Linked DNA regions of Embleya scabrispora. The protein of the gene in region 3 interacts with the protein of the main gene of each other region in a pairwise test. Links are inferred from orthologs where the notes say so. Each region holds a gene or a part of one and is shown on either strand. Other genes may lie near its edges. The genes, in order: B4N89_RS11040, tsaE and rlmB.

Region 1 (3,202 bases), 360 kb from region 3 along the record:
GCGGGGGATGCCGTCGGCGTAACCGGTGGGGATCAGCGCGAGGTTGGTGTCCCTCGGCGCGATCCAGGCGTGCCCGTAGGAGACGCCGTGGCCGGCCGGCACCCGCTTGACCCCGGCCAGGTTCGCCGCCAGCGTCATCGCCGGGCGCAGGCCGAAGTCGGCCGGGCCGCCGACCTCGGGCACGGGCGAGAGGCCGTAGCCGGCCAGGCCGACCCGGACCAGGTCGAAGTGCGTGTCGGGCAGGAGCAGTGTGGCCGGCGAGTTGGCCATGTGCCGCACCTCGGGGGTGACCCCGCGGCCCTCGGCGTGGGCGAGCATCGCCACGAACTCGTCCAGTTGGGCCGGCACGGACGGATGTCCGGGCTCGTCGGCGCAGGCGAAGTGCGACCACAGGCCGACCACCTCGACCGAGCCGTCGGCCTCGGCCTTGAGCGCGGCGTCGACCAGGGCCGGCCAGTCGGCGGGCGTGCAGCCGTTGCGCCCCAGGCCGGTGTCCGCCTTCAGGTGCACGCGCGCCGGTCGCTCGGCCGCCCGGGCGGCCGCCACCACCTCGCGCAGCGCCCACGCTCCGCTCACCGAGATGTCCACGTCGGCGCGCACCGCGTCCTCGAAGGCGTCCCCCGGGGCCCACAGCCAGGTGAGCACCCGGCCGGTGTCGCCCGCCGCGCGCAGCGCCAGCGCCTCCTCGACCACGGCGGTGCCCAGCCAGGTCGCGCCGCCCGCGCGGGCCGCGCGGGCGCAGGGGACCATGCCGTGTCCGTAGGCGTTCGACTTGACCACGCTCATCACCGCCGCCGACCCCACCCGGGCCCGGATGGCCGCGATGTTGTCCCGAATCGCATCCAGATCGATCCGCGCTTCGGCACGCATGGGGCAGGTGGTCCTTCCGACGACGATCATCGAACACGAGTCCGGGGCGCGGTCCCGGCCGGCCGCCGGGCCCGGAAGATCCCCGAGCTCAAGACTCCCAGTGTGGCAGGCCCGAACCCGGGCGGCGTCCTCCTCACGTGCCGGTGACGTCCGCCCACACCCCGGGCAGCGCCCGGACCAGGTCCGGCGCGGTCACCGGGCCGGGCAGCGTCCGGGCGGCCAGTCCGTGCAGCCAGGCGGCCACCGAGCCGGCGTCCAGCGCGTCCAGACCGGCCGCGAGCAGCGCGCCGGCCAGGCCGGAGAGCACGTCGCCGCTGCCCGCGGTGGCCAGGCGCGGGGTGCCGGTGGGATTGACCCGGGCCCGGCCGTCGGGCGCGGCGATCACCGTGGTGGAGCCCTTGAGCAGGACCACGCAGCGGTACAGCGCGGCGAGCCGGCGCGCGTGCTCCAACCGCGCCGCCTCGATCCGCTCGCGGGTGACCTCGACGCCCGCGGCGGCGAACAGGCGCACCGCCTCGCCCGCGTGCGGGGTCAACAGCGCCGGGGCGGGCCGGGTGCCGGGGGCGGAGCGGGCGAGCAGGGTCAGGCCGTCCGCGTCCACCAGCACGGGCACCTCCGCGCCCAGCACGCTCGCGAAGCGCGCCTCGGCGTCCGGGTCGGTGTCCAGGCCGGGACCGACCACCCACGCCTGCACCCGGCCGGCCTCCGCCGGGGGCGCCTGGGTCGCCAGCGCCTCCGGGTGGGCCGCGAGCACCGGGCCGAGCACGGCGGCCGGCCCCGTGCAGCGGACCGCGCCGACCCCGCCGCGCACCGCCGCGCCGACCACCAGGACCGCCGCGCCCGGGTAGCGGGGCGAGCCCGCGGCCACGCCGAGCACACCGCGCGAATACTTGTCGCTCTCCCCCGAGGGGGTGGGCAGCAGCCGGGCCACGTCGTCGAGTTGCAGCACGGTCGGATTCGGCTCCGGCAGGTGCGGGCCGAGGCCGATGTCGACCAGGTGCACCACCCCCGCGTGGGCCGCGCCGGGGTCGATCAGCAGGCCCGGTTTGTGGGTGCCGAAGGTGACCGTCACATCGGCCCGTACCGCCGCGCCCGCGACCTCGCCGGTGTCCGCGTCCACCCCGCTGGGCACGTCGACCGCGACCACCATCGCCCCCGACACCCGGGCGAGCAGCGCGGCGGCCGTCGGTCGCAGTGCGCCCCGGCCGCCGATCCCGACGATGCCGTCCAGGACCAGGTCGGCCCGGCCGAGCAGGCCGGCGAGGCCCGGGCGGTCCGGGTCGACCGCGTCCAGCGCCCGTACGCCGGCCGCCCGGGCCCAGGCGAGGCCGGCCGCGTGGGCCCGGTCCGGGGCGAGCAGCAGGGCGTCCACGCGCGCGCCGCGCCGGGCCAGCATGCCGCCCGCGTACAGCGCGTCGCCGCCGTTGTCGCCGCTGCCCACCAGGAGCACCACGCGGGCGCCGTAGACCCGGTCGAGCAGGCGCACGCAGGTGCCGGCCAGCCCGGCCGCGGCGCGGCGCATCAGGGTGCCCTCGGGCAGCGTCGCGAGCAGCGCGGCCTCCGCGGCGCGTACCTGCTCGACCGTGTGTGCGGCGCGCATGGGCGACCCCCTAGCCCTCGGCGATGACGACAGCGGAAGCGATGCCCGCGTCGTGGCTGAGCGACACATGCCAGTGCATCACACCCAACTCGGCGGCGCGCGCGGCTACCGTGCCGGTGACGGCCAGCAGTGGGCGGCCGGAGTCCTCGGTGGTCACCTCGGCGTCCAGCCAGTGCAGTCCGCCGGGCGCGCCGAGCGCCTTGGCCAGTGCCTCCTTGGCGGCGAAGCGCGCGGCCAGCGAGGCGACCCCGCGGGGCTGTCCGGGACGCACGTTCCGCTCCGCCTCGGTGAACAGCCGATCGGCCAGTCCGGGCGTGCGCTCCAGCGACTGCCCGAAGCGTGCGATGTCCGCCACGTCGATACCCACACCGATGATCACGGCCCGAGCCTATTGCCGGGCACGGCGCCGAAGGACACACACCGACCCGGGCTCGGCGCACCGCGCGCCGACAACGCGGCCGGGCCGCATCCCCGGCGGGGACGCGGCCCGATCGGCTCGCGAAACGGTCCTGCGCGGTGCTCGTGGCGGCGTACCCCCGCCCGCTCAGGAGGCTTCGACAACCTCCGATGTGCGAGTCCGCCCGGCGATGGTGACCGGCGCCTCGACCCGCCGCACCGCGGGGGCGCGCCGGGGGGCCCGCTGACCCAGCACCATCGCGCCCAGGGCGATCACCAGGCCGAGCACCTGGAGCGGGGTCAGCGTCTGGCCCAGCACGATCAGGCCGGCGAGCG
Region 2 (10,848 bases), 360 kb from region 3 along the record:
TTGCGGCCCTTGGGGCCGAGCGTGACCTTGACGGTGTCGGCCAGCGCGTTGACGCCGCGCTCCAGCGACCGCCGGGCCTTCTCGTCGAACTGGAGGATCTTCGCCATGAGGGTCTTCGTCCTTAAAGGTTGCTTTTCGACGTCGTACAACCGACTCCGCCCCGGGTCCACCGGCCGCGAGGGCAGGGCGATCCGGGGCGGGGTCGTCGAACCGTCACCGGTTCCGGCGCGTCAGCGCGATGTCACTTCTCGATGATCGCGAGCACGTCGCGGGCCGAGAGAACGAGGTATTCCTCGCCGTTGTACTTCACCTCGGTGCCGCCGTACTTGCTGTACAGCACGGTGTCACCGACGGCGACGTCGAGCGGCAGACGCTGACCGTCCTCGAAACGACCCGGGCCCACGGCCAGGACGACGCCCTCCTGGGGCTTCTCCTTGGCGGTGTCCGGGATCACGAGACCCGACGCGGTGGTCTGCTCGGCCTCAAGCGTCTGAACCACGATGCGGTCCTCGAGCGGCTTGATGGCAACCTTGGTGTTGGCGGTCGTCACGATGCGACCTCCCCCTTCGGAGATCTCACGGAAAAATGTCTGTCGGCGAGCGGGACAGATCCGTCGTCGCGGGTGCCGGACCTGCTCGTATCGCACTGGCACACTCATGGGGAGAGTGCCAGCACAGACACTAGGTGGCGGTTAGCACTCCGTCAACCAGAGTGCCAGATTCAGCGCGTCGCGAGCGTTCTTCATACCGGTGGGCCGCGGATCGGTGGGGGTGGGGCGCTCGGCGAGAATGGCCGTGTGCACACCGACGCCATCGAAGCCCTCGCCGCGCTGCTGACCGACGAGGGCCGCTCCCTGCTCGATCTGCTGGCCGATCACGACGCCGCGCACGAGTTGTCGCTGGCCACCCGGTTGCGTCGGGAACATCCGCCGGAGTTGATCGCCGCCGCGCTCACCCAGTCCCGGTTGCGGCAGCGCGGCCGGGCCAAGTTCGGAGCGGACGCGGACCGGATGTTCTTCACGCCCAACGGCCTGGAGCAGTCCACCCGGACCTCGGTGGCCGACCACCGGGCCGCCCGGCTGGCCGCGGCCGGCGTCCGCCGGGCGATTGACCTGTGCTGCGGCATCGGCGGCGACGCCCTCGCGCTGGCCCGCGCCGGGATCGCGGTGCACGCGGTCGATCTCGATCCGCCGACCTGCGCGGTGGTCCGGGCCAACGCCGACGCGCTGGGCCTGGCCGACCTGCTCACGGTCGAGTGCGCGGACGCGACCGAGGTGAACCCGTCCGGCTACGACGCGGCGCTGATCGACCCGGCCCGGCGTACCGCCCGCGGCCGCACCTTCGACCCCGAGTCGTACGCGCCGCCCTTCTCGTTCCTGACCACCCTCGCCGCCCGTGTCCCCGCCGGCGCGGCCAAGGTGGCCCCCGGCATCCCGCACGAGATCGTGCCCGCCGGCATGGAGGCGGAGTGGGTCTCCGACCGCGGCGACGTCAAGGAGGCGGTGTTGTGGTGGGGCGGGCTCGCCCGGGCCGGCCTGCGGGCCACCCTGCTGCCCGGCGGCGCCGAACTGACCTCGGGGTCGGTCCGGCAGGCGCCGGTGGGCCCGATGCGCCGCTACCTCTACGAGCCGGACGGTGCGGTGATCCGGGCCCATCTGGTGTCCGAGGTCGCCGAGTCGGTGAACGGCAACCTGGTGGACGAGACGATCGCCTACCTGACCTCGGACCGGCTGGTGGCCACCGCGTTCGCGAGCGTGTACGAGATCACCGACGTGTTGCCGTTCAACCTCAAGCGGCTCAAGGCCCTGTTGCGCGAGCGCGGCGTCGGCACCCTGACGGTCAAGAAGCGCGGCTCGGCGGTCGAGCCGGAGGAGGTCCGCCGCCGAGTCCGCCCCACCGGCCCGAACGCGGCCACGGTGCTGCTGACCCGGGTGGCGGGCGCGCCCACGATGCTGATCGGTCGTCCGGTGTCCGGCACCGGATGACCCGGGCCCGGCCGAGGCGCTCCTCGGCTCAGCCGATGTAGTCCTCCAGGCGCGCGATCGTGAAGCCCTGGGCCTGGATCTTGCGCAGCATGTTGCCGAACATCTCGGTCATCGTGGTGCCCTTGAGCTCACTCGGGCCGCGGAAGTGGGCCAGGATGATGTCGCCCGGGTGCAGCTTCTTCTCCCCCACGTACTGCATGTCGTTGATCTGCATCGACTCCTGCCACTTGACGATCGCGCCGATCCCGCCGCAACCGCCGGCCACCGTCTGCGTGGTCGCGTTCCAGTTGCCGTAGGGCGGCCGGAACAGCGTCGGGCGTTTGCCGTACAGCTCGCCGAGCCGGTCCTGTTGGCCGCAGATCTGGTGCTTTTGCGCGTCGGCGCCCAGGGTCTTCAGATCGGGGTGGGAGAGCGTGTGGTTCTGCACGGTGGCGCCGAGGTCCTGGAGCTTGCGGAAGTATTCCGGGTCCTGGCGCACGTAGGTGTCGTTGAGGAACATCGCCACCGGGATGCGCAGGTCCCGCATCATGTCCAGGAACTTGGGGTCCTTCTCCGCGCCGTCGTCGATCGTGATGAACACGATCTTTTCCTGCGTGGGGATCTTCTCCACCATCGGCGGCTTGGGCCCGCCCCCCTTGATCGGCTTGTCCGCGGGCGGGGCGGGCGGCGCGGCGAACGGCTTCAGGTTCCACTTCGCGGCGAGGGCGGCGGGGTCGGCGCCGGGGGTGTCCGGCTTGGCCGCGGGCGCCGGTTTGGCGGCGGTGGTCGAGGTGCCGCCGGAGGGTGCCCGCGTGGCCTCGACCGACGACGTGCCGTCGGATCCGCCGCAGCCGGTCAGCGCGAGCAGCAGCACGCCGGCCAGGCCGACGCCGGCCGAGGCGAAGACGCCTCGCCGCTTTTGTACCGTTCCATGCACCACTGTCGCCGGCCCTTCCGTCGCCTGGACCGTTCGCCCGATCCACCCGCGCCCACGCTACGCGGGGCGGCGGCCTGTCACGGTCCGGACAAGCCCTGTTCAAGGGACTGTCGAAGAACTGTTGAGCGGCCGATGAGCTGGGCACACTCCCGGCAAGGCCAATGGCACGTGCGGCGGCGCGCAGCCATCAGCCAAGGCACTCGACCCGCGTCCGGCTTGCGAATGGCCTCCTCGTCGGACGCGGGTCGAGTGTTGCGCGGACGAGGCGGGACCGGGGGCGCGACCGGGGGCGGGGCCTTTCAGGGCCCGACGCTGAGCCGTTCGAAATTCCAGGTGTGCGGCGGCCGGGCGACCAGGGCGGTCGGCGGCTCGGGCAGCGCCACCGGCGGGCCGGTCCACAGCGCGATCACCACCACGCGGTCCCCGTCGGGTCCGTCCGGGGCGGCGAACACCTCGATCCGCTCCAGGCCGGGCGCGTCGACCACGGTGGGCAGCGCCGCCTCGTGCACCCACGCGGCCAGCGCCGAACCGTCGCCGGGCTCGGTCCTGGCCTCCCACATCGCCGCGATCGCCATGGTCAGGACACCGCCTGCGAGACGGTGACCGGCATCGACGAGTCGGCCGGGATGGACAGCGTGGAGGGGGCCCGGCCGCGGGCGACCATCTCGGCGCCCAGCGCGGCGACCATCGCGCCGTTGTCGGTGCACAGGCCCGGTCGCGGCACGCGCAGCACGATCCCGGCCGCGTCGCAGCGCTCCCGCGCCAGCGCCCGCAGGCGGGTGTTGGCGGACACGCCGCCGCCCATCATCAGGTGCTCGACGCCGTTCTCCTTGCAGGCCCGGATCGCCTTGCGGGTGAGCACGTCGACCACCGCCTCCTGGAAGGAGGCCGCCACGTCGGCCACCGGCACGCTCTCCCCGGCCCGCTGCCGGGCCTCGACCCAGCGCGCGACCGAGGTCTTGAGGCCGGAGAAGGAGAAGTCGAACGGCGCGTCGCGCGGACCGGTCAGCCCGCGCGGGAAGGCGATCGCGGCGCGGTCGCCTTCCCGCGCCCACCGATCGATCACCGGCCCGCCCGGGAAGCCGAGTCCGAGCACCCGCGCGACCTTGTCGAACGCCTCGCCCGCCGCGTCGTCGATGGTCGACCCCAGCGGGCGCACGTCGGAGGTGATGTCGGGCACGAGCAGCAGCGAGGAGTGCCCGCCGGAGACCAGCAGCGCCATGCACGGCTCGGGCAGTCTGCCGTGCTCCAGCTGGTCCACGCACACGTGCGAGGCCAGGTGGTTGACGCCGTACAGCGGCTTGTCGAGGGCGACCGCGTAGCCCTTGGCAGCGGCGACGCCGACCAGCAGCGCGCCCGCCAGGCCGGGTCCCGAGGTGACCGCGATCGCGTCGATGTCGCCCATCGTGACGCCCGCGTCGGCGAGCGCGCGCCGCACCGTCGGCACCATCGCCTCCAGGTGCGCGCGACTGGCGACCTCGGGCACCACACCGCCGAACCGGGCGTGTTCGTCGACGCTGGAGGCGACCGCGTCGGCGAGCAGCGTGGTGCCGCGCACGATGCCGATGCCAGTCTCGTCGCACGAGGTCTCGATGCCCAGGACGAGTGGTTCGTCAGCCACCGGTGGCCGTTCCTTCCCGACGTTCCTTCAGATCGCAGCGCATCACCAACGCGTCCACGTTGGCGGGCTGGTAGTAGCCCCGGCGCACGCCGATCCCCTTGAAGCCGAAGCGCTCGTACAGCGCCTGCGCGCGGGCGTTGTCCACCCGCACCTCGAGCAGTACGTCCCGGCAGCCGCGGGCCACGGCCAGGTCGAGCAGTTCGGTCAACAGCAGCGCGCCCAGGCCCGTGCCCCACCGATCGCGACGCACCCCGATGGTCTGCACGTCGCCCTCGTCGCCGATCACCGCGAGCCCGGCATATCCCGCCAGGCCGCCGGTCTCGTCCTCGGCGACCACGTAGTGCCGCATCTCGGGCTCCGACAACTCGGACCAGAACATGCCCGCCGACCACGCGTCCTCGGCGAACAACTCGTGTTCGAGTCGCATCACGGCCTCGATGTCCCACCATCGCATCCGCCGCAGGCGAGACCCGAATTCCATGCGGGAAGTCTAGGGCCTGCCCGGCGGATCCCGGCGGGGCTACGCCCCGGGCGGGGGCCCCGCGGGGGTGACGGCCTTGTAGCCGGCGGGGACCTGGGCGTCGGGGCGGCGCAGGTAGAGGGGCTCCGGCGGGAGCAGGGCGAGGCCGGCGGTCAGGCGTTCGACGGCGAACGCCGCGAGTGCGGCGGCGTCCGGGTGTTCGGGGCCGCGCACGTCCGCGAACGAGTCCGGGTACAGCGCGGCGCCCGCGCCGACGGCGGGCAGCGCGGTGACGGTCGCGGCCAGGTCGCCGGCGCGGTCCACCGACGGTCCCTCGACGCGCGTGTGGGCGTCGTCGTACCGCGCCCAGTAGACCTCCTTGCGGCGCGCGTCGGTCGCGGCCGTGAACGGCCCGGCGACGGTGGCGTCGCGGCCGGCGGCGTACGCGAGCGCGTCCAGGGTGCAGACGCCGTGCACGGGGATGCCGAGCGCGTCGCCCAGCGCGAGCGCGGTCACGATGCCCACCCGCAGGCCGGTGTACGGCCCGGGGCCGACGCCGACCGCGATGTCGGTGAGCTCGGCGCGGGTGCGTCCCGCCGCCCGGAGCACGTCGACGATCCCGGGCGCGAGCAACTCGCCCTGCCGGCGCGCGTCGATCCGGGTGGAACCGGCGAGCACGCGGGAATCGTCGTGGAGGGCGACCGTGACGGCCGGGGTGGCGGTGTCGAAGGCGAGCAGCAGCACGGCACCAGGCTACCGACCGCGCGGCGCGGGCCCGCCCGCCGCCGCCTCCCGGGACGCGTTCGCGAGGAAAAGCCGACCCGGCTCCGACGCGGGGACACCGGCTGCCGGCACCATGGAGGCCGACACACGGCGGAAGAGGGACCCAAGGCAATGGCGAAGCGGCTCAACCCGGGCGTGGCCGTCGCGGGCATCACCATCGCCGCGCTGGTCGGCGTCGGCTTCCTCGCGGTCCAGGCGGCGAACTCCGCACCGGAGAATCGGGGGATAGCGCGCACGAGCACCCCGACCCCCTCCGGCGCCTCCGGGGCGCCCGTGGCGCCGGTCTACGTCCCGCCCGCGGTGCCCGCCAACTCCGGCACCGGCAAGCGGGTCGTCTACTCGCTCAAGGACAGCCACGTCTGGCTGGTCGACGAGGCCGAGCGCATGTTGCGCGAGTATCCGGTGGCCGCCGCGCCGATCAAGCCGCAGCCGGGCACGTTCCAGGTGACGCTGAAGAAGGAGGAGGCGCAGACCGGCAGCGACGGCCTGCGGATCACCTACTCCGTGCGCTTCGGCGCGGTGCAGGGCGTGCCGCTCGGCTTCGCGGCCACGGACACCCCGCTGGAGCAGATCGACGGCGGCGCCAAGCCCGGCCCCTCCCCCACCGGCACCGCCCGTCCGCGCACCTCCGCACCGCCCGCCAAGCAGAGCGCGGGCATCCGCTCGAAGCCGGACGACGGCGTCGCGCTGTGGAACTTCGCCCCGGTCGGCACACCCGTCATCGTGGTGCCCTGAGCCCCGGTCGCGACGCGCCGGGCCCAGGCGGCGGTGCCCTGGGCCCCGCCGCGGTGCCCTGGGCCCCGCCGCGGTGCCCTGAACCGTTCGGGCCCGCCACGCCACGCCCACCATTGTCCGATTCGGCGGCCTTTCTTCGGCTTTGCCCACATATCATCGGGACGATGATCCCTCCGGTCACACCGGCCCCACCGGGCGCACGCGGGCGGCCGGTGGGGCCGTCAGGGCAATGGCACCGAGGAACAGGTGGGCGGCGTGGCGCACGACTCCTCCGGTCCGAGCGGTCCCGGTGACGTCCAGGGGCCGACTCCCCGGCGCAGGCTGTTCGACTATCCCCGGAGCAATCGCCGGGGTCCGCGCCGTTGGCTGCCCTCGTTCAAGCACCTGCTCACCCTGCTGCTCCTGGCGCTCTCCGGCCTGTTCGCCGCCGTGGGCCTGGTCTACGCGATCACCCCGGTTCCCGAGACGGTCAACGCGCAGGCCCGGCAGGAGAGCAACGTCTGGAACTGGAGCGACGGCACCGAGATCACCCGCACCGGCGCCACCAACCGGCAGGCGGTGCCGCTGGCCGCGATCCCGATCGACGTGCAACACGCGGTGCTCGCCGCCGAGGACCGCTCGTTCTACTCGAACTCCGGGGTCTCGATCACCGGCACCGTCCGCGCCCTGCTGAGCAATCTCGCCGGCGGCGGAGGCGGCCTCCAGGGCGGCTCGACGATCACCCAGCAGTACGTCAAGAACGTCTATCTCACCCAGGAACAGACCCTCGGCCGCAAGTTCAAGGAAGCGATCATCGCGGTCAAGCTCGACCGCACCGTGCCCAAGGACGACATCCTCACCGGCTACCTCAACAGCGTGTACTTCGGGCGCGGCGCCTACGGCGTCGAGGCCGCCGCCCAGGCGTACTACGGCGTGGACGTCGGGCAGCTCACCGTCGAACAGGGCGCCTACCTCGCGGTGTTGCTCAACGCGCCGAGCGCCAACGACGTGCGCAACGCGGGCGAGTCGGGGCGGCGGCGCATCCTCGCCCGGTGGAACTACGTGCTCGACGGCATGGTCAAGGAGAAGTGGCTGACCCCCGAGCGGCGCGCCGGCATCGTCTTCCCGGAGCCGGTCGATCCTCGCCCGGCGGCCAACCTGGCCGGGGTCAACGGCTACCTGGTCGAGATGGCCAAGCGCTACCTGCTCGACCACAAGGTGGTCGACGAGGTCCGGCTCGACGCGGGCGGCTACGCGATCACCACCACGTTCGACAGGCACAAGACCGAGACGCTGTACAAGACCGTCCAGGACCAACTCGCCCAGTCGCTCGACCCCGCCGACCGCTCCGTCGACGTCGGGGTGCGGGTGGCCGCCGCGTCCGTGGAGCCCGCCACCGGGCGCATCGTCGCGGTCTACGGCGGCCCGAACTACGTCAAACAGTTCGTCAACGACGCCACCCGCCGCGATGTACAGGTCGGCTCCACGTTCAAGCCGTTCGTGCTCGCCGCCGGACTGCGCGACGGCGCGCAGGGCCCGGACGGCAGACGGGTCCGGATCACCCCGGCCACGGTCTACAACGGCAACGACAACGTGGTGATCCGCTATCCGAACGGCAAGCCGGTGATCGAGAACGGGGTCCCGTGGCAACCCGGCAACGAGGACGGGGCGAGCTACGGGCAGATCACCCTGGCCCGGGCCATGGACCGGTCGGTGAACACCGCCTACACCCAACTCGGCATGGACGTGGGCGCCGATCGGGTGGTGCGGGCCGCGGTGGACGCGGGACTGCCCGCGACCACGCCGGGATTGCGCCCCGTACCGTCCGTCTCGCTGGGCACCTCCACACCCAGTGCCCTGGACATGGCCTCGGCCTACGCCACCTTCGCCGCCGAGGGCAAGCAGCACGACGCGTACCCGGTGGACCGGCTCAGCCGCGGCGGCGACACGATCGACCTGCCGGACCACGACGCCAAGGACGCCTACGACAGCCGGCAGGCGGACGCGGTCACCCGGGTGTTGCGCGGCGTCGTGGACGACGGCACCGGATTTCGCGCGCAGGCGCTGAACCGCCCGGCGGCGGGCAAGACCGGCACCACCGACGACAACCGTTCGGCCTGGTTCGTCGGGTACACCCCGGACCTGGCCACCTCGATGGGCATGTTCCGCGAGGACGCCGGCACGCACGCGTTCCTGTCCCTGTCCGGGGTCGCCGGGTTGGCCCGGGTGGACGGCGGCAACCTGCCGACCCGGATGTGGACGACCTACATGCGCGCCGCGCTCGCCGGCGCCGGCGTCGCCGACTTCCCGGAGGACACCGAGGGCGGCCTCGGCGGTCCCGACACCGCTCTGGTGCCGCCGAGCACCGGTACGCCGCCGCCCGGCACGGCGCCTTCGACGACGGCGCCCGCGAGCAGCGCGCCGCCGACCACCACCGCGCCGACCACCGCGGCGCCGACCGGCACCTCCTCGCCGGGTGCGACCACCGGCGGCGGAGCGACCACGCGCCCGCCGAGCCGGTCCCCGAACCCGCCCGAGACGCCCGCCTCCCAGTCCCCGGGAGCGGGCACCTGACGGGGGCCTGTCCGGCGGATCGCGCCGGCGCCGGGCGTCAGCCCGCCAACCCGTCCAGGTCGGCGCCGGCCCAGCGGGCCCCGATCCCGGTCACCCGGATCGTGCGCACCTCGTCGCCGGCGAAGTCGCCCGCGCTCGCCGCGAGCGGGTCGGCCTCGGCGTGGTCACGGTCGATGGCCACCTCCAGGCGGTCCTCGGTCAGGTCCTCGACCATGCCCTCGCCCCACTCCACGACGGTCACCGACTCGTCGAGCGAGGCGTCGAGGTCGAGGCCGTCGATCTCCGCGGTGACGTCGGCGGAGCCGCCGAGTCGATAGGCGTCGACGTGCACCAGGGCCGGGCCGCCGACCTCGGACGGATGTACGCGGGCGATCACGAACGTCGGCGAGGTCACCGCGCCGCGCACGCCCAGGCCCGTCCCGATGCCCTGGGTCAGGGTCGTCTTGCCCGCGCCCAGGCCGCCGGACAACACCAGCAGGTCGCCCGCCCGCAACACCTTCGCCAACCGGGCGCCCAGCGCGCGCGTGTCCGCGCCGCCGGCGACCGTCACGGTCACACTTCGCACCACTTCAGCACTCCCACCACGCCGGTCCGTCGGCCCGAACCGCCTCGGACCCCACCGTCGTCCCGAATCCGCCCGCGGCTCGGGACCCCTGCACGGGATCACTCTCCGTCAGGATCCCGACCCGCGTCGAATCCGACCGGTGCGGACGATTCGCCGCGCCCGCGCCCACCGGATTTCCCGACGCGCCCACCGGGCGCGCTCGTGGCACGCGCGAGCAGCCCGCGCAGCGCCGCGTTCACCACCTCCGGATGCTCCAGCGGGGTCAGGTGTCCGGAGTCCGGCACGATCAGCAACTCGGCACCGGGCAGCGCCTCCTTGATCGCCTCGCTGTGCGAGGCGGGCGCGATCAGGTCGCCCTCCCCGGCCACCACCAGCGTCTCCACCGATTCCAGCGCCGGCAGCGCGGCCAGCTTGTCGTGCGTCTCGAACGCGGGGAAGAACTCGGCGATCACGTCGATCGGCGTGCCCGAGATCATCCGGTCGGTGAACCGCACCAGGGTGGGGTCCACCTCCGAGTCGAAGGCGTATCGCTCGGTGAACAGGTACACCAGGTCGCGGGCCGCGCGCCGGCCCGCCTCCACCAGCGCGGCGCGCCGGCCGAGGGTACGCAGCAGCCCCGGCGCGATCCGGTGCACCAACCGGGCCCCGGCCGCCGGGATGCCCAGCGTCACCGTCGCCCAGCGGCCCGCCGACGTGTTCATCAGCGCGACGCCGATCACCCGCTCCCCGAACAGCTCGGGGTGCTGGTCGGCGAGCGCCATGATGGTCATCCCGCCCATCGAGTGGCCGAGCAGCACCAGGGGCCCCTCGGGCGCGAGCTCGCCGAGCACGGTGTACAGGTCGGCGCCGAGGTGGTCGATCGTCGAGGTCTCCGGCGCGCCGCGACCGGAGCGGCCGTGGCTGCGCTGGTCGTAGAACACCAGCCGGTATTCGTCGCGCAACGCGGCCCGCTGGTAGTGCCAGCAGTCCATGTCGAGGCAGTAGCCGTGGCACAACACCACCGTCACCGGGGCGTCGCGGTCGCCGTCCACCTCGGCGTACAACTCGACGCCGTCATCGGCGGTGATCAGGTGCGGCTCGCCGCGCAGCGTGCCGAACTCGGCGAGCGCGTCCAATTGGGCCTCGGTACGGCGGCGGAAGGCGCGGCCGACCGTCATGCGCTCTATCGCCACGCCCGCGGCGGCGCCCGCCGCGAGCACACCGACCGCGGCGCCGAGGATGCCGGCCCGGC
Region 3 (10,956 bases):
GAGCAGCGCGCCCGCCGCCGCCTGGCCGCCCTCCACCGAGAACAACGACCGCTCGATCCAACCGTCGGCCTCCGTCACCCCGAACCGCTCGGCGAGCCCGCGCCGAAAACCCGCGATCTTGCGCGCGGTGGGCACATACCGCTCGGGCCCGACCGCGAGCCCGATCGCGGAGTGCCGCAGCGAGGCCAGGTGCCCTATCGCCAACTCCACCGCGACCGCCTCGTCGCTGGAGATGAACGGCGCGTCCACACCCGGGGCGAAGCCGTTGACGAACACCATCGGCAGGCCGCGCTCGACCAGCCGCAGATAGCGCGACATGTCCGCGCCCGAGTCCGAGTGCAGGCTGGAGACGAAGACGATCCCCGACACCCCGCGCTCCAGGAGCAGTTCGGTGTAGTCGTCCTCGGTGACCCCGCCCGGGGTCTGCGTGCACAACACCGGGGTGTAGCCGTGATGGGCCAACGCCCGCTCGATGACCTGCGCGAACGCCGGGAAGATGGGATTGTCCAACTCCGGGAGCAGCAGCCCGACCAGGCCCGCGCTGCGCCGGCGCAGCCGGGCGGGCCGCTCGTACCCGAGCACGTCGAGAGCGGTCAGGACGGCCCGCCGAGTGTCGTCCGCAACCCCGGGTTTGCTGTTCAGAACCCGACTCACGGTCGCCTCGCTGACCCCTGCCTGCGTTGCGATGTCCGCCAGCCGAGCCTTCATACGCAGAGCCTAGTGACACTTTCAGCAGGATTTCGCAGGGGTTTGCGGGTCCCGCAAAACATTTCGGGCGAAGCCGACTGCTGACAGATCACGTGCGCCCGGGTACGGTGAAGCGCAGTCCGTCCTCGAATGGACTAGACCACTGTCCGCCGTCACGGACAGGCACCGCACGGGTACTTCACCCTCCACTCGGATCGTCCGGCACGTTCCTGCCGGTGGAAGGACACATCACCATGGCCACGGTCAGCTACAAGCAGGCGACCTGTACCTACAAGGGCGCCGAGCGCCCGTCCGTCAACGCGCTCGACCTGGAGATCGCGGACGGCGAGTTCCTGGTCCTGGTCGGCCCCTCCGGTTGCGGCAAATCCACCTCCCTGCGCATGCTCGCGGGTCTCGAGGAGGTCACCGGCGGCTCGATCCACATCGGCGACCGCGAGGTCACCAACCTGGAGCCCAAGGACCGCGACATCGCGATGGTGTTCCAGAACTACGCGCTCTACCCGCACATGACGGTCGCCGAGAACATGGGCTTCGCGCTGAAGATCGCGGGCGTCGACAAGAAGCAGATCCGGGCCAAGGTCGAAGAGGCCGCGAAGATCCTCGACCTCACCGAATACCTGGACCGCAAGCCGAAGGCCCTCTCCGGCGGTCAGCGCCAGCGTGTCGCGATGGGCCGTGCGATCGTCCGCGAGCCCCAGGTCTTCCTGATGGACGAGCCGCTGTCCAACCTCGACGCCAAGCTCCGTGTCCAGACCCGCACCCAGATCGCCGGCCTCCAGCGCCGCCTGGGCATCACCACCGTCTACGTCACGCACGACCAAGTCGAGGCGATGACCATGGGCGACCGCGTGGCGGTGCTCAAGGACGGCCTGCTCCAGCAGGTGGACACCCCGCGCAACATGTACGACCGCCCGGCCAACGTGTTCGTGGCCGGCTTCATCGGCTCGCCCGCGATGAACCTGATCGAGGTCGACCTGGCCGAGGACGGCATCCGCTTCGGCGACGCGGTCGTCCCGGTCTCGCGCGAGGCCCGCGAGGCGGCGGTGGCCGAGGGCGCGGCCAAGGTGACCCTGGGCGTGCGCCCCGAGCACCTGAAGATCAACTCGGCCGAGGGCCTGAGCAAGGGCGGCAAGGGCCTCGCGGTCTCCGTCGACGTGGTCGAGGAACTCGGCTCCGACGCCTTCGTCTACGGCTCGGTCACCCTCGACGGCACGGAAAAGCCCCTGGTCGTCCGCGTCCCGGGCCGCAGCGTCCCGGAAAAGGGCTCGGTCCTGCACGTGGTCCCGACGGTGGGCGAGACGCACCTGTTCTCCACGAAGAGCGGCGAGCGACTGCACGACTGACCGATCCGGCACACTCGCCGGCGGCGCCCGACGGCGCCGCCGGCGAGTGTCGTCCCGGACCGGGGGGCCGTCAGGGGTGAGACTCGGTCCATGGAGCGTATGACCGAGACCGAGTGGCGGGGCTTTTTGTTGGCGGGGCCGCCGCGCACCGGAAAACTTGCCACCGTACGTCCCGACGGTCGGCCGCACGTGGCGCCGGTCTGGTTCGACCTGGACGATCGCGGCGACACGGTGGAGTTGGTGTTCACCACGTTCGCGTCCTCGGTCAAGGGGCGCAACCTCGCCAACGATCCGCGCGTGAGCCTGTGCGTGGACGACGAACGGCCGCCGTACGCCTATGTGGTGGTCGAGGGCGAGGCCCGACTCTCCGTCGACCCGGTCGACCTGCGCGTCTGGCCGAGCCGGATCGCCGCCCGCTACATGGGCGCCGACAAGGTGGTCGAGCGCGAGCCCGTGAAGGGCGAGCAGGTGGTGCACGTGCACATCCACCACGTGGTGGCGGACCGGAACATCACGGGCTGAGCCGGCCTTTCGCGCGTTCATGCCGGCGGAGGTCTTCGACGACCGCAACGCGCGCCGCCCGCACATCCGGTATGCCATGCCACAGGACCCGCACATGTCGTGCGGGTCCTGTGGGTGGCGTGGGGGTGGCCGGGTGGCTCCCGATGCCCAAGGGGCGGTCAGCCCAGCAGGCCGCCCAGGGGCTTGGTACCGCTGCCGTTGGACTTGGGGGAGCCACCGGAGCCGCCGGTGTTCGAACCCGTCGAACCCGTCGAACCCGTCGAGCCCGTGGGGCCGGACGCGGCCGGGGCCGAGGCCGGAACCGGCTTCCTGTCCGTGGCGTCGGCCGGGGTGGATTTGGCCGTGCCGGCGCGGGCGCTCGGCTGCGGGGTGGTCGCCGCGCGCGGGGTGGTCTGCGCGGCGGTGCCCTCCTTGACCGGACCGGCCGCCGCCGAGGGTTCGACCACCGGCGGTCGGGGCTGACCGGGCACCGCGCCGGCCGGCTGTCCGGCGGCGGGGGCGACCGGGGCCGAGGATCCGGCGGGCCGACCCGGCTCGCCGATCCGGCCGGTGTCCGACTCGTCGGGGTGCCGGTGGCCGCCGCCGAGCAGTGAGCCCGCGAGCAGCGTCGCGCCGACTCCGGCGAACGCCAGCATCGAGCCGTAGCCGAGCTTGCGCCGCCGGGCCCGGACGGGGGTGACGATGGGACCGCGCCAGGTCCGCAGCGACAACCACGCGTCCGCCGAGTACATCGGCGCGCCCGCGAGGGCCAGCGGGCTGAACGCCGCCAGGAAGACCAGGTAGGGCGCGTGGTACGGCGAGGAGCCGGTGCCCACCGCGATCAGCACGCCCAGCGAGAGCAACATCCCGAGCAGTCCGGCCAGCCGGGTCCACAACCCGAGCACCACCGCGAAGCCGACCACCACTTGGCCGAAGGCGAACAACAGGCCCGCCCCGATCGCGTGGTCGGCGGCCAGGTCCATCACCGACGGCGACAGACTCCCGTCACGCAGCACGCCGATGCGATGCCCGAACGAGTCGCTCGACCCCGGATCCAGGAAGCCCGGCGCGTAGAGCTTGCGCAGCCCCTCGACCAGGAACGCCCCGCCCAGGAACAGCCGCAACGGCAACAACACGGTGCCGGCCTGCACACTCCCTCGGCGCGCATGCGTGGCCGCCGCGACGGTCCCGTCCCGCTCACGCACATCCGTCCCCGGACCGCGCCGGGCAGGCGCCACGCGCCGCCGGGACCCGTCGTCACGAATCACCGGGAGCCGCGTGGTCGCGTCGTCGTCCGCCCGGTCACGCGGCCCGGGCACAGGTTTGGGGGCGGTGCCGATCCGGGGGCCGGCGATCACCACCCGCAGGGTCTTCGTGGGGGTGGCGACCGCCGCCGGATCGCCGGGATCACGCACCGCCGCGGGCGAGGGCAACAGCCCGACAGCACCGCCGAAGCTGCCTTCCGATCTGGTGTCCACGAACCACTAACCGCCCAAGCCCCCCCAAGGATGCGGCCCACCACGTAATACCCCATGCAACCCACAAACCCCCAAACCTCCCGCTACACTCCGCCCCGCACCCCAACACGGCAACGCAAGCGGGAAGCCCACAACCCCCCGAAACACAGACCTCCCACCAAAACAACCACGCTGCCCAACACAACCTCCGACCACCGGCAGCGGCGCAAGAGAACACTCGAACCGACCCCACCGGCAAGCCTCTTCGAGCGGGCCGGGCGTTTTCGGCAGGCGTTGCGCCTGGGTCGGGCGGGCCGGTCCGGGGCTGGTCCGAGTCGATGGCGGGCCACCGCCGGCGCTCGGAGCTCCGAGCCCCGGGACTCTCGACGAGACGCGCGTATGGCTCGGCGAAAACCGGCCGGCAGCGGCGGGCGCTCGGGTCGAGTCCCCCGGGGAGGCTTCCCGAGTGGGCCGGGCGTTTCCGCCGGACGTGGCGTTTGTGGCTGCGGGCCGGCCGGTCCGGGGCTGGTCCGAGTCGATGGCGGGCCACCGCCGGCGCTCGGAGCTCCGAGCCCCGGGGCTCTCGACGAGACGCGCGTATGGCTCGGCGAAAACCGGCCGGCAGCGGCGGGCGGGGAGGGCGCTCGGGTCGAGTCCTCCGAGGAGGCTTCCCGAGTGGGCCGGGCGTTTGCGGCGGACGTGGCGTTTGTGGCTGCGGGCCGGCCGGTCCGGGGCTGGTCCGAGTCGGTGATGGGCCGCCGCCGGCGTTCGGGGCTCCAAGCCCCAGGGCTTTCCGCGAGACGCGCGTATGGCTCGGCGAAAACCGGCCGGCAGCGGCGGGCGAGGAGGGCGCTCGGGTCGAGTCCCCCGGGGAGGCTTCCCGAGTGGGCCGGGGCGCTTCGAGGGTGTTTGGAGAGGAGTACGGGCTCGAAACCGGATCGCGATGGGTGGTTGTGGGCTTCGAGCTTCGGTGACCTGCGGTTTTGTGGGGGCGGGGTGAAAAGTCGGGCGTCGAGTGCCGGTTTCGTGCGCACCCACCCCCTCAGCGCCCGTGGGGAGACCGAAATCGCCATGTCGGGGTCGGCTTGGAGCGCTGTGACCTCGCATAGGCCGTCGAGGAGACGGAAAGTGCCCAGCGGGAGTCGAAACCGGATCCCGAGGCACCCGAAACCGCCGCCGCTGGCGCTGACCTGCGGTTTTCTCTCACGTTGAGGCTCCGGCACCCCACGCAATCCGGCTTCGCAACCCTTCGTCATCCACATGCCACCGCCCGCCGGAAACGCCCGACCCACTCAGGAAGCCTCCCCGGGGGACTCGACCCGAGCGCTCTCCCTGCCCCCCGTTGCCAGCCGGTTTTCGCCGAGCAACACGCCCGTCTCGCCGGGACCGATGTCTCGGAGCCCCGAACGCCGGCGGCGGCCCATCATCGACTCGGACCAGCCCCGGACCGGCCGGCCGCAGCCACACACGCACCGCCCACCGCAAACGCCCGACCCACCCGGGAAGCCTCCTCGGAGGACTCGACCCGAGCGCCCTCCCCGCCCGCCGCTGCCGGCCGGTTTTCACCGAGCGATGCAGCCGTCTCGCAGAGAGGACCGAGCCTCGGAGCCCCGAACGTCGGCGGCGGGCCACCATCGACTCGGACAGACCCCGGACCGGCCGGCCGCAGCCACAAGCGCAGCGCTCGCCGAAAACAGCCGGCCCACTCGGGGAGGGGCCAGTGGGCCCGGCCCGGGCGGCCTCGAGCGCTCGTCTCGGTCGGCTGGTTCCCTGCCTACTTCGCTCCCCGCCTCCGGGCCACCTCGTAGAGCACGATGCTTGCCGCCACGCCCGCGTTCAGGGACTCGTTGCCGCCGGCCATCGGGATTCGGACCGTGATGTCGCACGTTTCCTGGACCAACCGGCCCAGGCCCTTGCCCTCGGAGCCGACGACCACCACCAGGGGGTCCGTGGCCGCGGCCAGTTCGTCCAGGGTGATGTCGCCGTCGGCGGCCAGGCCGACCACGGTCAGGCCGGCCTTCTTGTACGCCTCGAGGGCTCGGGTGAGGTTGGCTGCTCGGGCCACCGGCATGCGGGAGGCCGCGCCTGCCGAGGACTTCCAGGCGCCGGCGGTCATGCCGGCCGCGCGGCGCTCGGGGACGACCACGCCGTGGCCGCCGAAGGCCGCCGCGGAGCGGATCACCGCGCCGAGGTTGCGCGGGTCGGTGACGCTGTCGAGCGCGACGACGAGGGGCGTTTCGGCGCGGTCGTGCGCCTCCACCACGAGGTCGTCCGGGTGGGCGTACTCGTACGGCGGCATCTGGAGCACCAGGCCCTGGTGGATCGCGCCGTCGGTCATCCGGTCCAGCTCGGGACGCGGGATCTCCATCAGCGGGATGCCCCGCGTGTTGGCGATCTTCATCGCCTCGCGCACCCGGTCGTCGCTGTCGATGTACTGCGCGATGAACAGCGACGTCGCCGGCGCGTCGGCGCGCAGCACCTCGAGCACCGAGTTGCGGCCCGCGACCAGCTCCGACGCGCTCTTGCCGCCGCGTCCGGGACGCCCGCCCGCGGGACGCCTGGCCGCGGGCGCGGCGGCCTTGCGCTTGGCCGCGGCGTTGGCGGCGCGCTGCTTCGCGTGCCCCTTGCGCATCTCCGCGGGCGGTGTCGGCCCCTTGCCCTTCAGCGCCCGGCGGCTGTGCCCACCAGTACCGACCGAGGGCCCCTTCTTGCTTCCCTCGTTGCGCTTGTTACGGCGCTCCGTGTTGCCGGCCATGACGGGTACATCCCTTCGATTGCTTCACGTTGCGATCCCCGGTCGCCCGAGGGGCAACCGCTCCAGCCGTTACAACCGTACGGCCGGTCCGCCACCTCGTGGCGTTCCGGCCGTACGGCGCGTTCTCGTCGGGCCCTTCCGGGCCCTTGTCGACTCAGTCCCGGTGCAGCGTCCACCGGGGCCCGTGCGGTGTGTCCTCCACCACGATCCCGGCCGCCGTGAGGCTGTCCCGGACCGCGTCGGCGGCCGCGTAGTCCTTGCGCGCCCGCGCCGCCTCGCGCTGCCCGAGGGCGAGCTTGACCAGGTGGTCGACCACCCCGCGCAACTCGTCGGAGCGACCGCCGGCGGCGCCCGCCGTCCACTGCTCCGACAGCGGGTCCATGCCGAGCACGCCCAGCATCGCCCGTACGTCGGCCGCGTGCCGGACCACCGCGTCCTTGTCGCCCGCCGCCAGCGCGGTGTTGCCGTCGCGCACGGTGTTGTGCACGACCGCCATCGCCTGCGGCACACCCAGGTCGTCGTCCATCGCGGCGGCGAACACCGCCGGCACGTCGGCCGTCGGCTCGATCGCCCCGGTCTGTTCGCCGGCCCGCTCCAGGAAGCCCTCGATCCGCCCGAAGGAGACCTCGGCCTCGCGCAGTGCCTCCTCGCTGTACTCGATCATCGACCGGTAGTGCGGGGTGGCCAGGTAGTAGCGCAGGACCAGCGGCGACCAGCGCTTGAGCATCTCGGAGACGAGCACCGAGTTGCCGAGCGACTTGCTCATCTTCTCACCGCTGAGGGTGACCCAGGCGTTGTGCATCCAGTAGGCGGCGAACGCGTCGCCCGCCGCCTTGGACTGGGCGATCTCGTTCTCGTGGTGCGGGAACACCAGATCCAGCCCGCCGCCGTGGATGTCGAACGCCGCACCCAGGTACTTGTGCGCCATCGCGGAGCACTCCAGGTGCCACCCCGGACGACCGTGTCCCCACGGCGTCTCCCACGACGGCTCGCCGGGCTTGGCCGCCTTCCACAGCGCGAAGTCGCGCCGGTCCCGCTTGCCCGCCGCGCCCGTGCCCGCGTCCTCCGCCTCGCGCATCGCGTCGGGCTTCTGGCCGGACAGCGCCCCGTAGGCCGGGAACGAGGAGACGTCGAAGTACACGTCGCCACCGGACGGATAGGCGTGCCCCGTGGCGATCAGCCGGTCGATCATCGCGACCATCTCGGGGATGTGCCCGGTCGCCCGGGGCTCCACGGTCGACGGCAGGCAGCCGAGCGCGGTGTACGCGTCGGCGAAGGCCCGCTCGTTGGTCTGCGCGACCTGCCAGTAGGGCACGCCCTCCGTGCAGGACTTGGCGATGATCTTGTCGTCGATGTCGGTGACATTGCGGCAGAACACGACGTCGTTGCCGCGGTGGGCGAACCACCGGCGCAGCACGTCGAAGTTCAGCCCCGATCGGATGTGCCCGATGTGCGGAGGTGCCTGCACAGTGGCACCACACAAGTAGATCGAGACCTGTCCCTCGACAAGCGGCACGAAGTCCCGGACCGTGCGGGTGCTGGTGTCGTACAGGCGCATGCTCACACGCGCAAGCTTAGAGCGTCGGGACGGCGCGGCGTGCGCCGTTATCCCTCGGTTCCACCGGGGGTCGCCGCCCGGTCACCGCCCGACCGGCACCACGAGCGCGGTGGCGATCGCGGCCACTCCCTCGGCCCGCCCGGTCAGCCCCAGACCGTCGGTGGTGGTCCCGGACACCGACACCGGCGCGCCGGCCGCGGCCGACAGCGCGGCCTCCGCCTCGGCCCGCCGCCGCCCGACCTTCGGCCGCACCCCGATCACCTGCACCGCGATGTTGCCGATCTCGAATCCGGCCGCGCGCACCAGCCGCGCGGCCTCGGTCAGCAGCGTCACCCCCGACGCTCCGGACCACTGCGGCCGCGAGGTGCCGAAGTGTGCGCCCAGATCGCCGATGCCCGCCGCCGAGAACAACGCGTCGCACGCGGCGTGCGCGACCACGTCGGCGTCGGAGTGCCCGGCCAACCCGGTCTCCCCGGGCCAGAACAGCCCGGCCACCCACAACTCGCGCCCCGCCTCGAAGGCGTGGACGTCCACCCCGATCCCGGTACGGGGCAGGACCACCCGAGCCGCGTGCTCACCGGACAACGTCGATCTCCGAACTCTCCGCGGCGCCGTCCGCCCCGTCGACGCGCGCCTGCGCGGCCCGCTCCGCCCGGCGCTCCAAAAGCGCGCGGGCGAGCAACAGGTCGAACGGCCGGGTCACCTTGAACGCCTCTTCGGAACCGGGCACCACCACGACCGTGCCGCCGGTGCGCTCGACCATCCCGGCGTCGTCGGTCGCGCCCTCGGCGCCGAACCCGTCGGCCTCGGCGTGGGCACGCGCCAATACCGCCCGCCGAAAGCCCTGGGGGTCTGTACGGCGCGCAACAACGATCGATCGACCGTGCGCACCACGGTCTCCGCGCCGTTCGCCGCGGCGACCTCCTTGACCGTGTCGACCACGGGCAACGCGGGCACCACCGCGTCGGCCCCGTCGGCGACGGCGGCGATCACCGCCTCGACCACGTGGGCCGGCACGAACGGACGCGCGGCATCATGCACGAGCACGATGTCGTGATCGGCCGGCACCGCCGCGAGGGCGAGCCGTACCGATTCCTGGCGTGTCGCACCGCCCGCGACCACCCACACGGGTGATTCCACGGGCAGTTGCGCACGCAAAAGCTCCCGGACACCGGCGACACCGTCCGGCGGTGCGGCGACCACGACCGCGGTTACCCCGCGGGCGGCCAGCAGCGACCGGACGGCGTGCACCAGCATCGGGATGTCCCCAAGCTCACGCAACGCCTTGGGCGCACCGGGACCGAGCCGTTCACCACGCCCTGCAGCGGGCACAAGGACCGCAGTGTTCAACGAAGTCCCCTCAAACCACCCGGGCGCCGACGCCACATGGCGCCGACACCGCACCGGCGGATCCGTCCGTCATCGACGGGCGGATCCTACGGCTCAGGAAGCCAGGACCTCGTCGAGGATGGCCTCGGCCTTGTCCTCGTTCGTGTTCTCGGCGAGCGCCAACTCGCTCACCAAGATCTGCCGAGCCTTCGCCAGCATGCGCTTTTCGCCTGCCGACAGGCCGCGGTCACGCTCGCGGCGCCATAGATCGCGCACGACCTCCGCGACCTTGATAACGTCACCGGAGGCGAGCTTTTCCAAGTTCGCCTTGTAACGTCGTGACCAGTTCGTCGGTTCCTCGGTGTGCGGAGCACGCAGTACCTCGAAGACGCGGTCGAGCCCTTCCTGGCCCACCACGTCCCGAACACCGACGAATTCCGCGTTGTCCGCAGGCACGCGGACGGTCAAATCACCCTGGGCGACCTTCAACACCAAATAGGTCTTGTCCACACCCTTGATCGTGCGCTGCTCGATCGCCTCGATCAGCGCGGCCCCGTGATGGGGGTAGACCACGGTGTCGCCAACCTTGAACGTCATGTGACAGGTACCCCTTCCGTGGCTTTCTAGGGTAACACGGGACACGCCCCTACTGAATGACGTTTCCGCAGGTCAGGGCCTTAGTCGGGGCTTGACAAGCGGCCTGTGGGCGTGCTGGGACAGGGAACCCCACACCTGTAGGACTCGAACAAACGGGGCAAACGACGCGTCCCGGGGGTGCGTCGGCCGCTCTCGCACAACCCATATGTCCCACCCGCCTCACCGGAGTCGGGCCGATCCCGGCGGCATCCGCCGACTCCGCCCCGGCGAAGCCGCCGCTCGGCGCGGTGAGCCGCGTACGAGTCGTCCTCCCGGCCTGAGTACGCTGTCACCGGTCATCGTGACCGGTCCAGGATCCGAGATCTTCAAGGAGATGCCGCCGCCGTGAGCCGCAGCCTTCGACGCGGCGCCCTCGCCGCCACCGTCGCCGTCGTCCTTCCCCTGGCCGCGGGCTGCGCCAGTGGCAAGGAAGCCGAGACCAGCAAGGTCAAACCCGACACGGCCAATACGGCGTTCGGTTCGCTCAAGATCCAGAACATCCAGCTGGTGACGAGCGACCCGGGCAAGAACCTGGTCGCGCTCGGTGGCGCGCTGTTCAACGAGGGCTCCGCCCCCGAGACGATCACCAAGGTGACGGTCGACGGCGCGGGACAGGCCCTCGGCGGCCCGCTGACCATCCCGGCCGGCGGCGCCGCGTACCTGGTCGAC

The links.
Region 1: the proteins of rlmB (region 3) and B4N89_RS11040 interact in binary tests that used the Escherichia coli proteins (3 or more experiments, as listed by UniProt). The link is inferred for Embleya scabrispora from one-to-one orthologs.
Region 2: the proteins of rlmB (region 3) and tsaE interact in binary tests that used the Escherichia coli proteins (3 or more experiments, as listed by UniProt). The link is inferred for Embleya scabrispora from one-to-one orthologs.

Annotation. Positions count from the first base shown.
Region 1 is NZ_MWQN01000001.1:2,549,597-2,552,798, forward strand. What follows is about bases 238-3,202. They hold B4N89_RS11040 (NAD(P)H-hydrate dehydratase), read right to left. Parts: upstream 2,471-3,202; coding sequence 1,004-2,470; downstream 238-1,003. Other genes in these bases: alr (alanine racemase), read right to left, coding at 238-870; B4N89_RS11045 (holo-ACP synthase), read right to left, coding at 2,481-2,849; B4N89_RS11050 (EamA family transporter), read right to left, coding at 3,015-3,202. In the rest of the region: more of alr, read right to left, coding at 1-237. UniProt on the Escherichia coli protein: Bifunctional enzyme that catalyzes the epimerization of the S- and R-forms of NAD(P)HX and the dehydration of the S-form of NAD(P)HX at the expense of ADP, which is converted to AMP.
Region 2 is NZ_MWQN01000001.1:2,538,428-2,549,275, forward strand. What follows is about bases 7,850-10,712. They hold tsaE (tRNA (adenosine(37)-N6)-threonylcarbamoyltransferase complex ATPase subunit type 1 TsaE), read right to left. Parts: upstream 9,609-10,712; coding sequence 9,090-9,608; downstream 7,850-9,089. Other genes in these bases: B4N89_RS11020 (transglycosylase domain-containing protein), read left to right, coding at 7,850-9,052; B4N89_RS11030 (alpha/beta fold hydrolase), read right to left, coding at 9,716-10,712. In the rest of the region: groL (chaperonin GroEL), read right to left, coding at 1-107; co-chaperone GroES, read right to left, coding at 242-550; B4N89_RS10985 (class I SAM-dependent methyltransferase), read left to right, coding at 797-1,984; B4N89_RS10990 (polysaccharide deacetylase family protein), read right to left, coding at 2,013-2,903; B4N89_RS10995 (hypothetical protein), read right to left, coding at 3,200-3,475; tRNA (adenosine(37)-N6)-threonylcarbamoyltransferase complex transferase subunit TsaD, read right to left, coding at 3,478-4,521; rimI (ribosomal protein S18-alanine N-acetyltransferase), read right to left, coding at 4,514-5,002; tRNA (adenosine(37)-N6)-threonylcarbamoyltransferase complex dimerization subunit type 1 TsaB, read right to left, coding at 5,042-5,725; B4N89_RS11015 (L,D-transpeptidase family protein), read left to right, coding at 5,876-6,499; more of B4N89_RS11020, read left to right, coding at 6,755-7,849; more of B4N89_RS11030, read right to left, coding at 10,713-10,848. UniProt on the Escherichia coli protein: Required for the formation of a threonylcarbamoyl group on adenosine at position 37 (t(6)A37) in tRNAs that read codons beginning with adenine.
Region 3 is NZ_MWQN01000001.1:2,903,175-2,914,130, forward strand. Bases 4,775-7,745 are described here. They hold rlmB (23S rRNA (guanosine(2251)-2'-O)-methyltransferase RlmB), read right to left. Parts: upstream 6,765-7,745; coding sequence 5,784-6,764; downstream 4,775-5,783. Other genes in these bases: cysS (cysteine--tRNA ligase), read right to left, coding at 6,919-7,745. Outside these bases: B4N89_RS12735 (LacI family DNA-binding transcriptional regulator), read right to left, coding at 1-708; B4N89_RS12740 (ABC transporter ATP-binding protein), read left to right, coding at 942-2,051; B4N89_RS12745 (PPOX class F420-dependent oxidoreductase), read left to right, coding at 2,142-2,573; B4N89_RS12750 (TQO small subunit DoxD), read right to left, coding at 2,732-4,030; more of cysS, read right to left, coding at 7,746-8,328; ispF (2-C-methyl-D-erythritol 2,4-cyclodiphosphate synthase), read right to left, coding at 8,404-8,907; B4N89_RS12775 (CarD family transcriptional regulator), read right to left, coding at 9,766-10,248; B4N89_RS49755 (hypothetical protein), read left to right, coding at 10,633-10,956. UniProt on the Escherichia coli protein: Specifically methylates the ribose of guanosine 2251 in 23S rRNA.